2 regions of the Cupriavidus sp. SHE genome follow, and region 2 is predicted to be linked to the other one. Evidence: predicted binding sites of a transcription regulator. Region 2 holds the regulator's gene; the other holds the start of a gene.
What was found. The regulator FNR, encoded in region 2, switches genes on or off when oxygen is low (the NO sensors DNR and NnrR bind a similar motif). The targets are predictions, from matches to a motif close to TTGATNNNNATCAA.
Positions count from the first base shown of each region.

Region 1 (7,922 bases), on a different contig from region 2:
GCGGCATCAATACGTCGCTGGTCTTGCGCCGCTGGAACGACTGAGTCGTTCCTGACCCTTTCGGCCTTTTTCGATCCTTTTCGATCCTTTTCTACGCATTCGAACCCTTCCACTGACATGCCGCTCGCACTGCGTACCGGATCTGTGATGGCCTTCGCGGCAATGGCGCCGCCCGTGAGCCGTTGGATGTCGCAGGAAGAACTGGGGCGGCTGGCGACGATGCGGGCCGAGGCGCGGGCGGAGCAGTTCGCCGCTGGCCGGTGGCTGGCGCGCCGGCTGCTGGCGGTGACATTCGGCGGCGATGCGTCCGAGTGGGCGCTGTCGGCCGCGGAGGATTCGCCGCCACTGGCGATACATACGAGTGGTGCGGTGGGCGTGCCGGTGTTCGTGTCGATTGCCCATTCCGGCGACCATCTGGCCTGCGCGGTGGCCGATGTGCCGGTTGGCATCGATATCGAGCACCTGCAGCCGCGCAAGCATCTGGACACGCTGATCGAAGCCACCACGACGGAGGCCGAGCGTGCCGCGCTACCCGAACTGTTGCGCGAGAGCGATGCCGATGCGCGTCTCGTGGCGTTTTTTCAACTCTGGACCCTGAAGGAAGCGTGGATCAAGTGCCACGGTGGCAACCTGTTCCAGACCATGATGGGACATGTGGTGGAGGCGCTGCCGGCGCCGATATCCCAGGCCAATGCGGTGACCTGGCGGCGCGATGACGCCGTGCTGGCGTTGGCGGCTTCCGCGCCCGTGGACGGACTGGGCTTGCCGGATGCCACCGGTTGGCGGCTGCGCGAGCGCGACGCCGCCGACTGACTCCGCTCAGGTTTTTTCCAGCGCCGCACAGGCGGCGCGCAGCATTGGCGCATAGCGGTCGAGGTGCGGTTCGATCCGGTAGACCGGACCCGCAATCGAAATCGCGTAGCACTCGCCGGACAGCCGCACCGGCCATGCCAGCGCCCCCACGTCGGGCATCGACTCGCTCAGGTTCACGTAGGCGCCGCGTTCGCGCGCCTGCTGCAGATCCGCTTCCAGCGCGGCGGGCGTGGTCAGCGTGCGCGAGGTGAACGCCTGGAAGGGCAGTTGCGCGAGCAGCGTCGCGCGTTCGGCCTCGTCCATCGCCGCCAGCAGGGCCTTGCCGATCGAATTGGCATGAAGCTCGCGGCGCTCGCCCGCCGTAGCGATGTATCGAATCGCATGTGGTGATTCAAGCACATCCAGATACACCGCCGCCTGCCCTTCATGCAGTTTGCCGATGACGATGGTTTCGCCGGTGGCGTCACGCAACTCGCTCATCGTGCCATGCACGCGATCCAGCACCGGATCGTGGCGAGCAATCTGCTGCGCCATCGCCAGCAGGCGGCCGGTGGGGTAGTAGCCTTGGCGGCGCGCGGTTTCGTAGAGATAGCCGAGCGAGGTCAGCGTGCGGATCAGCGCCAGACAGCTCGACGCCGGCACGGCCAGCAGGCGGGCCAGTTCCGACAGCGACAACGCCCGGCGCTCGCGTGCGAACGTTTCGATGATTTCGATGACGCGCAGCGCCGTCTTGACGTTCATCGACGACGGTTTGGCAGCGGAAGGGGCGGGGCGCTCTGGCATGGCGGGCGGAGTCTTGGGGCGTCTGAATGTGGCGTCTGATACCCGGCGGACTGTAGCACGGGCCCGAATGTCCGGTCGATGCGACTGGCTGGGTGGCTGCAGTGCCGCAAGCGCAGGTTCCCGGAGTCGGCTAGATTTAAGACTGGAGCGAGTTTGCGCTACATCAAAGCAACAACAACCTCCCCGCTTAGAGTGACGTGTGAGAATCTCCGCCATCCCGGCGGGGACTGCCATTCCAAAAGGAGCCCCACATGTATCGCAACATCATGGTCCCGATCGACGATAGCCACTGCTCGTCCCGCGCGCTGGACGAAGCCGTCCGGCTGGCCCGCGCCACCGGTTCAAATCTCGAGATCATCCATGTCATCGACTACGGTTTCCTTAGGGTGCGCGCGCATGGCGGTGAACTGGAGGAGGAGCACCAGCATCGCGTGGCGGCCGGCAATGCGCTGCTCGTCAAGGCCCGGCACCACGCCGAGCGCGCCGGCATCAAGTTCACCGAGCGGCTGCTCGACGACAAGTCCACGCTCGGCGACGTTGCGAACCGGCTGATCCATGACATCCAGGACAGCAAGCCTGACCTGGTGGTCATCGGCACCCACGGCAAGAGCGGGCTGCAGCGCGTCGTGCTTGGCAGCGTGGCCGAAACCCTGGTGCGCCACGCTTCCGTTCCCGTATTGGTGGTGCGTGGCGACATTCCGCTGGCCGAGGAAGTGGCCGCCGGCCAAAGCACCACTTCCGCGTAATTCCCCATCCCCATCCTTGCCCGATCGAATCGCTAGTGGCCGACCTTGAGGTCGGTCCACGCGCGATTCCACGCCCGCCGCGTGCCGCTGTCGAGGTCGTTCAACTGTTCGAGCCGCTGCCGCTGCGCGGCGCCCGGCGTGATGACCGGGTCGGCCAGCAGGTCTGGCCGGATGAACGCGCGCGCCGCGGCATTCGGATTGCCCGCGCCGATGGCATTAGTGATCTCAGCGGCATTTTCAGGGCGCAACATGAAGTTGATGAACCTGTATGCCAGTGCGGGATGCGGCGCCGTCTTAGTGACCACGAAACTGTCGGCGGTCATGCCATTGCCCTCGCGTTGCAGCGACGAGGTGATCGAGAAAGCCCGGTGGGTGTTGCGCGCGTCCAGCCCGGCCTGATAGACATCGCTCGAATAGCCGAGCACCACCCAGATATTGCCGACCGTAAGCTCGCGGATATAGCTCTGGCTGTTGAACGCCGCCCAGTAGGGCAGCGCGGCGCGGATGGCCGCCTCGGCTTCGCGCAGTTGCGCAGGGTCTGTCGAGTTACCGGAGTGGCCCTTGTAGCGCAACGCGGCCGCGATGACTTCGCGGGGGTCGTCCAGCACGGTGACACGGCCCCGCAGCTTCTCCAGCATGTGCGGGTCGAAGACCAGCGACCATGACGACGCATCGAGCCCCAGAGCGTGCAGGCGCGTGGCGTTGTAGCCGACCAGCGTGATCGTGAAATCGTAGGGCAGGGAATAGACGTTGCCAGGGTCAAGCGGCGTGTTCAGGAACGCCGGGTCGATATTGCGAAGATTCGGGATGGCGTGCTTGTCCAGCGGCCGGAGCAGCCCCAGGCGGATCAGCGCCGGAATGCCGTAGTTGCTCGGACATATCACGTCGAACCCTTGCGCGCCGCCCGCGAGCTTGGCCAGCGCTTCCTCCATCGAACCGAAGTACGTCAGGTTCACGTGACAGGCGCATTCGGACTCGAATCGGGCGATCGTCTCGGGCGACAGCGCGTTGTTCCAGGTGAATACGTTCAGATCTTCCGTGGCCATGGCCAGACCGAAGCACCCCGTCAGCGTCAGGCCCACCAGCAGATGGCGCACCTTCGCCCAAATGCGATGACTCATAGTTGCGCCCTCCAGACGTCGCGCGAAACGCGATAGGCCGTGAGCGACACGGCCAGTGTCAGCATCATGAGGATGGACGAGATCGCATTCACTTCCGGCGTGACCGCGATCCGGATCATCGAGTAGATCTGCAGCGGCAGTGTCGGTTGGCCGGGTCCCGCCGTGAAGAAGGTCACGACAAAGTCGTCCATCGACAGGGTGAAGGCCAGCAACGCGCCCGCGAGGACGCCCGGCAGCATCAGCGGCAGCATGACATGCCACCCGGCCTGAAGCGGCGAGGCGCCGAGATCGCGGGCGGCGTCGATCAGGCTCTCGTCGAGCCCTTCGAGCCGGGCACGCACCACCACGGCAACAAAGCCCACGCAGAACGTGATATGCGACAGCGCCACGGCTGTCAGGCCGAGATCGATATTCACGGCAACAAAGAACAGCAGCAGCGACACCCCCATCAATACCTCGGGCATCGCGATCGGCGCGAGCACCAGCGTAGCCAGCAATGGCGGCCGGTAGCGGTGCAGCGCGATGGCGGCGAGCGTGCCGAGCACGCATGACGTGCCTGCCGCGATCGCGCCGATCATCAACGAGTTCCACGCCGCACCGAGCATGTCCGGATCATTTGCCAGCACGTCATACCAGTGCAGCGTGAAGCCGTCCCATTCCGCGTTCAGGCGCGAGTCATTGAACGAGTAGGCCACGACGATCAGCAGCGGCAGGTACAGGAACGCATAGACCGCGCAGCCCAGGCAGGCCACCCACACAGGCCATCGGGGGCGATTCATGACGATCTCCTGCCAGTGGCCACGGCGGCCGACGCGGGTTGCGCTGAACGATGGGCGGACTTCTGCGTACCCCGCTGCGAGGCGGCACGCGCTGTGCCCTTCACGCGTGCCGCCAGCGTCGCCAGTCCGATCAACGCCAGCACGATGCCCACCAGCGCCAGCGATAGCGCCGACCCCAGTGGCCAGTCTCGGCTATCGAGGAACTGCTGCTTGATCAGGTTGCCGATCAGGATCGATCGCGTGCCGCCCACCAGTTCAGGCACGGCAAAGATCCCCAGACACGGCGTGAAGACGAGCGCGATGCCCGCGTAGACGCCCGGCAGCGAAAGCGGCCAGATCACCTGCCAGAAGCAATGCCAGCCATTCGCGCCCAGGTCGCGCGCGGCATCGAGCAGCAGGGGGTCCTGCTTTTCCAGGCTGGCATAGAGCGGCAGGATGAAGAACGGCAGGTGCACGTAGACCAGCACGAGGATGACGGCAGCGGGTGTGTAGAGCGCTTCGACCGGGGCGAAGCCCATCCAGCCGATGAGACTGTTGACGCCATGCATCAGGTATCCGCGTGGACTCAGGATGATCATCCACGCGTAGATCCGGATCAGGAAGTTCGACCAGAACGGCAGGATCACAAGGATCAGCAGCAGGTCGCGCCGTCGCCTGTCGCTGCGGGCGATCCACCAAGCCAGCGGGTAGGCAGCCACCAGGCAGATCGCGGTGGTTAGCGCGGCATAGCCGGCTGATTTGAGAAACAGCCCGGCATAGAGCGGTTCCTGGATCAACTCGCGGAGGTTGTCGAGCGTGAATAGATCCGGCCAGTGCCTGAGCACGGCGAGGGCCGCGGTGGTGGTCAGGCCTTGGTCAGGTGGAATCAGCGGCAGCAATCCGCCGGACTCCGCCGGTGTCCGGAATGCCGCCACGATCATGATGGCCGAAGGAATGCCGAAGAAGACGAGCAGGAAGGCGATGGGGATGCCACAGACAAGCCAGCGGGCCAGCCGATCCGCGCGCGTGATCATGGCTGTCTCTTCGCCTCACCGGCTTAGAAACACGCCGGCGTTGCCGGGCCAGTCGAGCTCGACCCGATCGCCCCGCGTGAACTGCCCGTCGGTCACCGGCCCCGCGTTGGCGACCATCGTTTGCAGCCGGTGTCCGCTGGCAAGCTCGACCGTGTATAGCGTGACATCGCCCTGGTACAGCCGGTCGACGACGGCGCCTTCGAGCATCGGCGCGCTGGCGTTGCCGCCCGGCGATGCGCCACGTGGCCGCAACTGGATTTCCTCGGGCCGGATGGCGACCGTGCCGCGGCTGCCGATGGCCAGCGCTTGCCCCGCGGGCATGTCACGCTCGCCCACACCGGCGATGCGCACACGCAGGCGCGCCGCACTCGATTCCGCGACGGTGGCATCCAGCAGATTGCAGGACCCGATGAATCCAGCCACGAATGTCGTGGCCGGTGCGCGGTAGATCGCTTCGGGTGTGTCGAGCTGGACGATGTGGCCTTCATGCATCACCGCGATGCGTTGCGAGAGCGCCAGTGCGTGGGTCTGATCGTGCGTGACGTAGATGAACGCCACGCCCAGTTGCTGCTGCAACGCGATCAACTCATGAAGCATCTGGGTTTGCAGCGCCGCATCGAGCGCGGACAGCGGCTCGTCGAGCAGGAGCAGCCGGGGACGCGCGGCCAGTGCTCTGGCGATAGCCACGCGTTGACGCTGTCCGCCGGAAAGCTCGTGCGGGTAGTAGCGTTCGAAGCCTTGCAGACGGACGTTTTCGATCAGGCTGCCCAGGCGCCCGTCGATGTCGTGGCGCCGCAACTTCTGCATCCGCAGCGGAAAAGCGATATTGGCGGCCACGGTCATGTGCGGGAAAAGCGCGTAGCTCTGGAAAACCGTGTGCATGGGGCGATGCTCGGGTGGCACGCCCTGAAGGCTCTTGCCGTCAAACAGCACCTCGCCGCTATCGGGCTCGGAGAAACCGCCTAGCAGCCGAAGCAGGGTGGTCTTGCCGCATCCCGAAGGCCCCACGAGCGTGAAGAATTGCCCCGATCCGACATTGAAGCCGATATCGTCGAGGACCGGCCGGTCGCCGAAAGACTTGGACAGGTGATGAACTTCCAGCAGGTCCATGCACGCATTCCTCCCGCGCCGGCGCCGACGATAGCAATGCGGCGTTCAAGGCCACATCCACAACTGCATGATAGAAGCCAGCGCGTGATCTGGCGGCGCCAGCAGCGCAATCTTGGGGGCAAGGGGAGAAGAGTCGTGGCGCGAACGGCCACTGGGCATGAAAGTGCGATTGCCGGACCACCTTGGGTTGGCAAGGTGGCCCGGCAACCGGGTCTGGCGGGACTTCGCGCGCCTGGGCGCGCACGTAGTTACTTCTGGCCGGCAGCAGCGTGAGCAGCCGAGATCGCCGCATCGCGCTCCTTGGCCGCAGCCGCCTTGGCCTCGTTGTAGACCTTCTTCGCTTCGGCAACCTTCCGGTTGTATTCCTTGCGTGCCGCGTTAACCTCTCCGCGCATCTTGACGATGGCGTCATTGCTGCCCTGCGCCGCCGCCCCGGAGGCCGACTGCGCCCAGGCCGGGGCAGTGCAAAGTGTCGCGGAAATCATGATCAGGCTTGCCAGATATCTCATGCGGTTCTCCCGTGGTTAGCGTTTTACACCTTAGCGTGTGACTGGGGCGATCTCTATTGGCCCAAAGACTAACGGTGACGCAGGATACCCACCGCAGGAAAGCAAAATACGACCACTCCTTGCGTCGAATCAAGGGGCAATCGACGTGGGGGACTATCAAGGGTACTAGGCCATATGCAGTACGTTGGCTGTACTTGGAATGCCTGCCGTAGCGACTACACTCGACAAACTCCTCACCGTGAAGGCCCTGCCATGTATCTCGCACCTGGAACCGAGCCAGATCGTTCAAGCCCTGCAATTCCCTCTGCGTCGGGAGGCGGTTCGATGCGTCGCCCGGCATCGGGCGAACACGCGATCGACCGGATTGCGGAGCTTTATGGCGCACCCAGGAAACTGGTCGAGCGGGAATTCTGGGACGCATGGTGCTCACTATCGTCCGATGCGCGGATTCTGGACTACGTCGTGGTGCTGGCGGAGCGGCGCGTCATCAAGGCACTGCGCGGACGATACGCGGCTGGCCCGCACTGACGGGCATCGTCGGGTCTATCCACCCCGCCTGCCCATTACCAGATAGAGCCCGATTGCGGCCATTGCCATCCCCGGCCATGCGGCGAGCGGAATCGACTCGCCAAGCACCGCGAAGGCGATCACCGCCGTCATCGGTGGCACGAGGAAGAACAGCGCCGATACCCGCGAGGCCTCGCCGTGCCGGATCATCGTCAGCAGCAGCGAAATGGCGATGATCGAATTGCCAATCACCAGGTAGGCCAGCGAGCCGAACAGCGCCGGCGTCCATGCCACATGCATCGGTTCGAGCGCATAGGCCAGTGGCGCGGTGATGGCTAGCCCGACGGCGTACTGCACGAGATTCGACGCCACCGGATGCACGGTCGTGCCGAAGCGCTTTTCCCACAGCGTGCCACCCGTCATCGCCAACAGCGCGAGCAAGGCGAACATCAGCCCGGCAGGAGTGGCCACGTCGATGGATGAACGGGATGTGATGACGATGGCCGCGCCGGTCACGCCAAGTGCCAGCCCAAGCCATCGC
Region 1 covers NZ_JWMB01000022.1:18,291-26,212, forward strand. The annotation lists gene RN01_RS12505 (beta-ketoacyl-ACP synthase) at 1-44, shown strand, start outside; gene RN01_RS12510 (4'-phosphopantetheinyl transferase superfamily protein) at 148-813, shown strand; gene RN01_RS12515 (IclR family transcriptional regulator) at 820-1,554, opposite strand; gene RN01_RS12520 (universal stress protein) at 1,848-2,342, shown strand; gene RN01_RS12525 (PotD/PotF family extracellular solute-binding protein) at 2,375-3,463, opposite strand; gene RN01_RS12530 (ABC transporter permease) at 3,460-4,242, opposite strand; gene RN01_RS12535 (ABC transporter permease) at 4,239-5,255, opposite strand; gene RN01_RS12540 (ABC transporter ATP-binding protein) at 5,271-6,365, opposite strand; gene RN01_RS12545 (hypothetical protein) at 6,614-6,874, opposite strand; gene RN01_RS12550 (DUF3562 domain-containing protein) at 7,199-7,402, shown strand; gene RN01_RS12555 (DMT family transporter) at 7,418-7,922, opposite strand, start outside.
Region 1: a site for FNR is predicted at 1,750-1,763, ahead of RN01_RS12520 (universal stress protein). Genes of this name have one in related genera too.

Region 2 (7,922 bases):
AGACGCGCCGTGTGGTACGCCAGAACCTGGGTTGGGCCTTTTTCTACAACGTCGTGGCGATCCCCCTGGCAGCTACCGGGCTCGTTACGGCATGGATGGCAGGCATCGGAATGTCCGTGTCGTCGTTACTGGTTGTCGGCAATGCATGGCGCCTGTTGCGCGCCGCGGCGGCGCCGGCCAGGGAGTCCTGAATATGGAAACACTCTATCTATTGGTGCCGATGAGCCTGGTGCTGGTGGCCGTGATTGCCGGGGCGCTGTGGTGGGCGTTGCACGCGGGGCAGTACGACGACCTTGATCGCCCGGCGGAAGCAATTTTGCTCGACAACGACAAGCCTTGAATGTCAAGGCATATAGGTGACCGTTGCGGCGAACGCGCATTGACAGGAATTAATGCAAGCAGTTCGCAAGGGATGCTGGTGGCTTGATGAAAGTCAACGCGACTTGTAAGCCGATTTTCTAAAGTCACACCGTCAGTAGGTTTATTTTTACTTTTTGCATTGGGGGTCTGAATGGCTGTCACCACCGCGTCCTCACGCGCCGACACCTTCAACTATGGAGTCGTGCGGCAGTTTGCCGTCATGACCGTGGTTTGGGGGATCGTTGGCATGGCCGTAGGCGTTCTGCTTGCGGCGCAATTGATCTGGCCGGATCTGAATTTCAATACACCGTGGTTATCGTTCGGTCGCTTGCGACCGCTTCACACCAATGCGGTGATCTTTGCATTTGGCGGTAGCGCGCTGTTCGCCACGTCGTACTACGTCGTGCAACGCACCTGCCAGGCCCGGCTGTTCTGCGGCCCGCTGGCGTCGTTCACATTCTGGGGCTGGCAAGCCATCATCATCGCGGCGGTGATCACGCTGCCGATGGGCATTACTTCTTCCAAGGAGTATGCCGAGCTCGAATGGCCGATCGATATCCTGATCACGCTGGTCTGGGTTGCCTACGCGGTGGTGTTCTTCGGCACGATCATCAAGCGCAAGACCCGTCATATCTACGTGGCGAACTGGTTCTTCGGCGCTTACATCCTGACGATCGCCATCCTACATATCGTCAACAACATCGAAATGCCGGTGTCGATGTGGAAGTCGTACTCGGCCTATGCAGGCGTGCAGGACGCGATGATCCAGTGGTGGTACGGCCACAACGCGGTGGGCTTCTTCCTGACCACGAGCTTCCTGGGGATGATGTACTACTTCATCCCGAAGCAGGCAGAGCGTCCGATCTACTCGTATCGCCTGTCGATCGTCCACTTCTGGGCGCTCAACTTCACGTACATGTGGGCGGGTCCGCACCACCTGCAGTACACCTCGCTGCCTGACTGGGCGCAGTCGCTGGGCATGGTGTTCTCACTGATCCTGCTGGCTCCGTCGTGGGGCGGCATGATCAACGGGATCATGACGCTGTCCGGTGCCTGGCACAAGCTGCGTACCGATCCGATTCTCAAGTTCCTGGTGGTGGCGCTGTCGTTCTACGGCATGGCCACGTTCGAGGGCTCGATGATGTCGATCAAGACGGTGAACGCGCTGTCGCACTACACGGACTGGACGATCGGCCACGTGCACTCGGGTGCCCTGGGCTGGGTCGCGATGATCTCGATTGGCTCGCTTTACTACCTGATTCCGCGCCTGTTCGGTGAGAAGGAGATGTACAGCACGCGCCTGATCGAGTGGCACTTCTGGATTGCGACGATCGGCGTGGTGCTCTACATCGCGTCGATGTGGATCGCCGGTGTGATGGAAGGTCTGATGTGGCGCGCCACGCAGCCTGACGGCACGCTGACCTATGCGTTCGTCGAAGCGGTCAAGGCAAAGTATCCGTTCTATCTGATCCGTCTGCTGGGTGGCCTGTGCTTCCTGAGCGGCATGATCCTCATGGCTTACAACGTGGCACGTACCATCATTGGCAAGCCTGCGGTTGACGCTCCGATTCCGGCCAACCTGCCGGCTTCCGCCCACTGATCGCCGAGGACCGAACGATGTCTCAAAAACAAGGATTCTTTTCCCACGAAACGCTGGAGAAGAACGTCGGCTGGTTGATCATCGCAACCATCATCGTGGTCAGCATCGCTGGCCTGGTGCAGATCGTGCCGCTGTTCTTCCAGCACTCGACGACCGAGCCCGATCCGGGCATCACGCCGTACTCGCCGCTGCGTCTGATGGGGCGCGACATCTACATCCGCGAGGGTTGCGTTGGTTGCCACTCGCAGCAGGTGCGTACCCTGCAGGCGGAGACTGAGCGTTATGGCCATTTTTCCACGGCGGGCGAGTCGGTGTATGACCACCCGTTCCTCTGGGGCTCGAAGCGTACCGGTCCGGATCTCGCGCGCGTTGGCGGCCGTTATTCGGACGACTGGCAGCGGATCCACCTGCGCAATCCGCGTGATGTGGTTCCCGAGTCGGTGATGCCTTCGTACCCGTGGCTGGAAAAGACGCAGTTGCCCACCAACGACATCCAGGCACGCATGCACGCGCTGAAGCGCCTGGGTGTGCCGTACAAGGACGAAGAGATTGCTCGTGCGTCTGAAGAGCTGGCGGGCAAGACGGAAGAAGATGCGCTGGTGGCGTATCTGCAGGGACTTGGCCTGAATCGCCGCAATGTGCGCGTTGACTCGGCGGCGGCTCCGGCGCCGGCGAAGGAGTGATGCCATGGCGATCGTGACCGCAATTGCAACCGTCGTGTCGATGCTGACGTTCATTGGCATCTGCTGGTGGGCATGGTCGGGCGGCCGCCAGGCCGCCAATCAGGAATCGGCGATGTTGCCGTTTGCCCTGCCTGACGAAACCACAACTACAAGCCGGAACCCACAGCCATGAGCGATTTCATTTCCGATTTCTGGAGTTATTACATCGCGGCCATCGCGCTCATCGGGATCGTCTGGTGTGTCTGGCTGCTGTTCTCCCAACGCAAGATGCCGAAAGGTGTCAGCACCACGGATGACACTGGTCATGTCTGGGATGGTGACCTGCGCGAACTGAACAACCCGCTGCCACGTTGGTGGATGTGGATGTTCCTGCTGGCCTGCATCTTCGGTCTTGGTTACCTGGCGTTGTATCCGGGTCTGGGATCGTACGCTGGTATGCTCAAGTTCTCGACGCAGGGCGAACTCGCAGCTCACCGCGAAGCGGCCGAGAAAACGCAGCACCAGATCTACGCCAAGTATCTGAACATGGATATCAAGCAGGTGGCGGCGGATCCTGATGCACGCGAGATCGGCCAACGGTTGTTCCTGAACTACTGCGCGCAGTGCCACGGTTCGGATGCGCGTGGCAGCCGAGGCTTCCCCAACCTGACCGACAACGATTGGCTCTACGGTGGCGAGCCGGAGACGATCCAGCAGACGATCACCAAGGGCCGCAATGGCGTAATGCCGTCGTTTGCCAGCACGATCGATGCGAAGCAGGCCGGCGATACCGCGCAGTACGTGCGTTCGCTGTCTGGTCTGTCGTCGGATCCGATTCGTGCATCGCGTGGCGAAAGCACCTTCAAGTCGACCTGCGCGGCCTGCCACGGCGCCAACGGCAAGGGCAACCAGGCACTCGGCGCGCCGAACCTGACCGACAACACGTGGTTGTACGGCAGCTCGGAAGCGACGATCGTCGATGCAATTCTTAAGGGACATAACGGTCATATGCCGGCGCATGAGGAGATTCTGACGCCTGAGCGCATCCGCATGCTGACCGCATATGTATGGGGACTCTCGAATACGGGAGGCGCTGCAAAATGACTAACTGCCCCGGGGCCGGGCGGCGTGCCGCCCACCGGGGCGTGAGGGCAACACGATGAGCGCGCCCCTTAACGCCCCCGATCACTCGGACGATCACGCCTCGAACGATCCGTCTGCAAGCCAGTCGTCGAGCGATCGTAACGGCAACACTTGGCGTCCCGCGCCGCCCCCCAAAGGGGCAGAGACCACCGAGGAAGCGCTGTATGAGGTCCGCCGCAAGATCTATCCGCGCTCGACCTCTGGCGCGTTTTCGAGCTGGCGCGTGTGGCTGGTCATCCTGACGCAGTTGATTTACTACGGAACACCCTGGCTGCAGTGGAATGATCGCCAGGCCGTGCTGTTCGATCTCGGTGCGCGCAAGTTCTACATCTTCGGTCTCGTGCTGTGGCCGCAGGATGTGATCTATCTTGCCGTGCTGCTGGTCATTTCTGCGCTATCGCTATTCCTGTTCACAGCCATCGCCGGACGCCTGTTCTGCGGCTACGCCTGTCCCCAGACGGTCTACACAGAAATATTCATGTGGATCGAGCGACATGTCGAAGGGGATCGCATCGCGCGGATCCGACTTGACGGCGATCCCTGGAGCCTGCGCAAGCTGCGAATCAAGGCGACCAAGCATGTGCTCTGGGTGCTGATCGCACTGTGGACGGGCTTCACGTTTATTGGATATTTCGCGCCGATTCGGGAGCTTGGTAGCGAGGTCCTGCATTTCACGCTCGGACCCTGGCAGAGTTTCTGGATGCTGTTCTACGCGTTTGCGACCTGGGGCAACGCCGGATTCATGCGCGAGCAGGTGTGCAAGTACATGTGCCCCTATGCGCGTTTCCAGAGCGTGATGGTCGACCGCGATACCTATGTCGTGACCTATGACGTGGGTCGTGGAGAGCCGCGTGGTAGCCGTTCCCGCAAGACCGATCGCCATGCTGCTGGCATTGGCGATTGCGTGAATTGCAGTATCTGCGTGCAGGTGTGTCCGACCGGTATCGATATTCGTGATGGCCTCCAGTACGAGTGCATCGGTTGCGGCGCCTGTATCGACGCGTGCAATTTGGTCATGGACAAGATGGAGTACCCGCGCGGACTGATCCGATACACGTCGGAAAATGCGATGCGCAAGTCCCTGTCGACATCCGACGCGCGCAAGCGGCTGCTGCGACCACGCACGATCATCTATACGCTGATCTGGTTGGTTCTGGCGGCGGGCTTCGTCGCGTCGCTGGCAGTGCGCTCGCCGATCAAGGTCGACATCATTCGGGATCGCGGCGCGCTGGGCCGGGAAGTGGAGGGTCGCTGGATCGAGAACGTCTATCGGCTCCAGGTGATCAACACCACGGAAGCGCCGATGCGGATTCGCGTGGAGGCTGAAGGCGATGACCTGACTGGACTGACGGTCGAGTATGATAAGTCCGCCGAGGCCATGCAGCCAACGTCCAACCGGTTGTTGCCGATTCGCATTCGCGTGCCGATCGACGATGCCAAGGAAGGCACGCATAAGATCAACGTAACGGTGACGGCGGAGGGCGAGGACGGCCGAGACGCGCATATCAGGCAATCCACGAGTTTCATTGTTCCCCGCAATCTGTGATGCTGAGGGTGAAATGGCAGCAAACAAGGAGAGCGCAATGACATCCCAACAGTCCAAGCCCTGGTACAGGGAACCGTGGCCGTGGCTTTTGATGAGCGGTCCGTTGCTTGCAATTATTGGCTGCGGCGTGACCATCTGGCTCGCCAACACGCATCCGGATTTGCCGGTTTCCGGCGTGGAGCGTCATGGCCTGGTCGTAGAGAAAACGGGGGCGGAGCATGTGGCGTCGCCGGCTGCGAGGCGCCCATGAGACTCCGCTGGCTGATGTGGGTACTTTGGCCGGCGTTTCTGATGGGCGGAGCGGCCACCGCCACCGTATTTTCGGTCGTTGATCCGGGCGATCTCACGTTCTTCGGGCACCAGGTGGAAGCGTCTCGTGAGGCGGTCTACACGATTGGCTTCCTGGTGGCGTGGTTGTTTTGCGCGTTGTCCAGCGGGCTGACGCTATACACCATGCCAACCAAGCTCGAGGAGACCGACGAACTCGAGTAATGGATCGAGTGCAGGTAGAAAGCAAAACGGCCGCACCGGGCGCTGAGTTCCCGGTGCGGCCGTTTTCCAGGCTAGGAGGTTCGTTAGCAGTTTCGGCTATAGACCTGCCTGATGCCTTCCATGTCCACGAGTTTCACGTGTCGTTGGCGAATCTGAATCAGGCCGGCTTCGGCGAATCGAGAGAAGAGCCGACTCACGGTTTCGAGCTTGAGGCCAAGGTAGCTGCCGATTTCTTCGCGGCTCATCCGCAGCACGAACTCGCTCGACGAGTAGCCGCGCATCGACAGGCGCTCCGACATGTTGACGAGAAATGCTGCCAGGCGCTCTTCGGCACGCATCGAGCCAAGAGTGATCAGCATGATCTGGTCCTGCGAGATTTCCTTGCTCATCAGTCGCAGGAACTGCTGCTGGAGAGAAGGCAAGGTGCCGGACAGCGATTGCAGGTCATCAAATCGTACGACGCAGACCTCGGTGTCCTCGAGCGCGGTGGCATCGGACGCATGCTGCATCTCGCCGAGGCCGTCGAGCCCGACGACTTCACCGGGCAAATGGAAGCCGGTGATTTGCGTGCGTCCGTCCTCCATGGTCACGTGGGTCTTCAATGTGCCAAAGCGGATCGCATAGACTGCGGTAAGCGGTTCGCCCATGCGATAGAGCGTTTCGCCCTTGTGAACACGAACGCGTTCCTGTACGAGCGTGTCCATCTTTGCGAGGTCCTGTTGCGACATGCCCACGGGAAGGCAAAGCTGGCCCATGGCGCAAGTGGAGCAACGCGGAGACATCTCGGTGACGGGAATGGAGGTAAGCAATTGATGGTGCTCGCATGAATGCGCTTGCGATGGAGGCGCGATGCAGGCATTTTACAGCTTGATGTGACGCAGAAGCGAGGAACAGTTGCCATTTGGTGTGCTTTTCAGTGTCTTTACACTTGCATTGCTTGGCGGCGTGCATTGCGCAGCCATGTGTGGAGGAATTGCCATTGCTGTCGAGCAACGGCAGTCCGGGGGCGCTGTCGCGGTCGTTAACGTCGTGCATCGCTCGCGGTTTCACTGGTGGCTGGAACTGCTGGTCATGCACGCCGGGCGTCTCACGACCTATGTGCTGCTTGGGGCGCTGATGGGGGCGGTGGGCGCGACAGTCTGGAAGCAGGACTACCTGCCAGTGCAGCGCTGGCTCTACGGTGCAGGCAGCCTGTTGCTCGTTCTGACCGGGGTGTGGTTGTTGCGCGGCCGCGTCATGCGGGCAACATGGCTCGAGCGGTTGGCGGCGCGGGCGGCCTCATATGTCGTTCAGGGCGTCGCGTCGCTGGGTATGCAGATGCCGCTACGCTTGCGTCGGCACGCGCCCATCATGCGGCGCTATGGGATGGGGCTGGCCTGGGGGCTGGTGCCTTGCGGTATGGTGTATGGCGCACTCGCGCTCGCCCTGTTGGCTGGTAATGCGCCGTCTGGGGCACTTGTCATGACGGCCTTTGGCATCGGGACGCTGCCGAACCTGCTGGTGATCTCGGGTTTGTCGGGCTACCTGCGGCAACTGTCGCGCCGCCCCAGCGTGCGAGTGGGCGCCGCGCTTATTGTGATCAGTTTTGGGGCGCTGGGTGTCGCACGCGCCGTCTGGCTGCCCGATACGTTGGCCAATCACGGCTTCTGCGTCGTGTTCTAGACTTTTTTGCTGGTTGCAGGGCGGGGCTGGAATGCCATACAATCGCGAAACCACGGTATCGCGCTCCGATGCGCTCGTGGCGTCGCCGGGGCTGCATTCCCGATCTGGGGTGTGTGCCCAGGGGGTCTGGGCAGGTCTGGCTTGCCAGGATCGTCCCCACAGTTCATCCGGTTCAGAAGATCTGGTTCCAAAGTCCGATGGGGCTGTGTGGAGAGGTGGCGCCGGTGCCAGGCGAAGTTGCCTGGGCCGATATCGATTGTTTCTTGCCGCCTTGGCGATCTGATTGTCCAGGTGAATGTCCACCCCAAAAGGGAGAGGGTGCGACGCAAGAGGTCCGTTGACTGGCGCAGTCTGTCAGCCCCGGACGATCTCCTGCCGGAACGACCCGGCAATTCGATGCAAAGAAAATGAGGTGCACGGCTGCGCTGCGAAAAGCTGCGAGTTAGCTGCGCGATGA
Region 2 covers NZ_JWMB01000025.1:115,014-122,935, forward strand. The annotation lists gene RN01_RS14105 (heavy metal translocating P-type ATPase) at 1-191, shown strand, start outside; gene ccoS (cbb3-type cytochrome oxidase assembly protein CcoS) at 194-340, shown strand; gene ccoN (cytochrome-c oxidase, cbb3-type subunit I) at 512-1,960, shown strand; gene ccoO (cytochrome-c oxidase, cbb3-type subunit II) at 1,978-2,643, shown strand; gene RN01_RS14125 (cbb3-type cytochrome oxidase subunit III) at 2,648-2,815, shown strand; gene ccoP (cytochrome-c oxidase, cbb3-type subunit III) at 2,812-3,726, shown strand; gene ccoG (cytochrome c oxidase accessory protein CcoG) at 3,782-5,311, shown strand; gene RN01_RS14140 (membrane protein) at 5,325-5,561, shown strand; gene RN01_RS14145 (hypothetical protein) at 5,558-5,803, shown strand; gene fnr (fumarate/nitrate reduction transcriptional regulator Fnr) at 5,887-6,612, opposite strand; gene RN01_RS14155 (sulfite exporter TauE/SafE family protein) at 6,698-7,465, shown strand.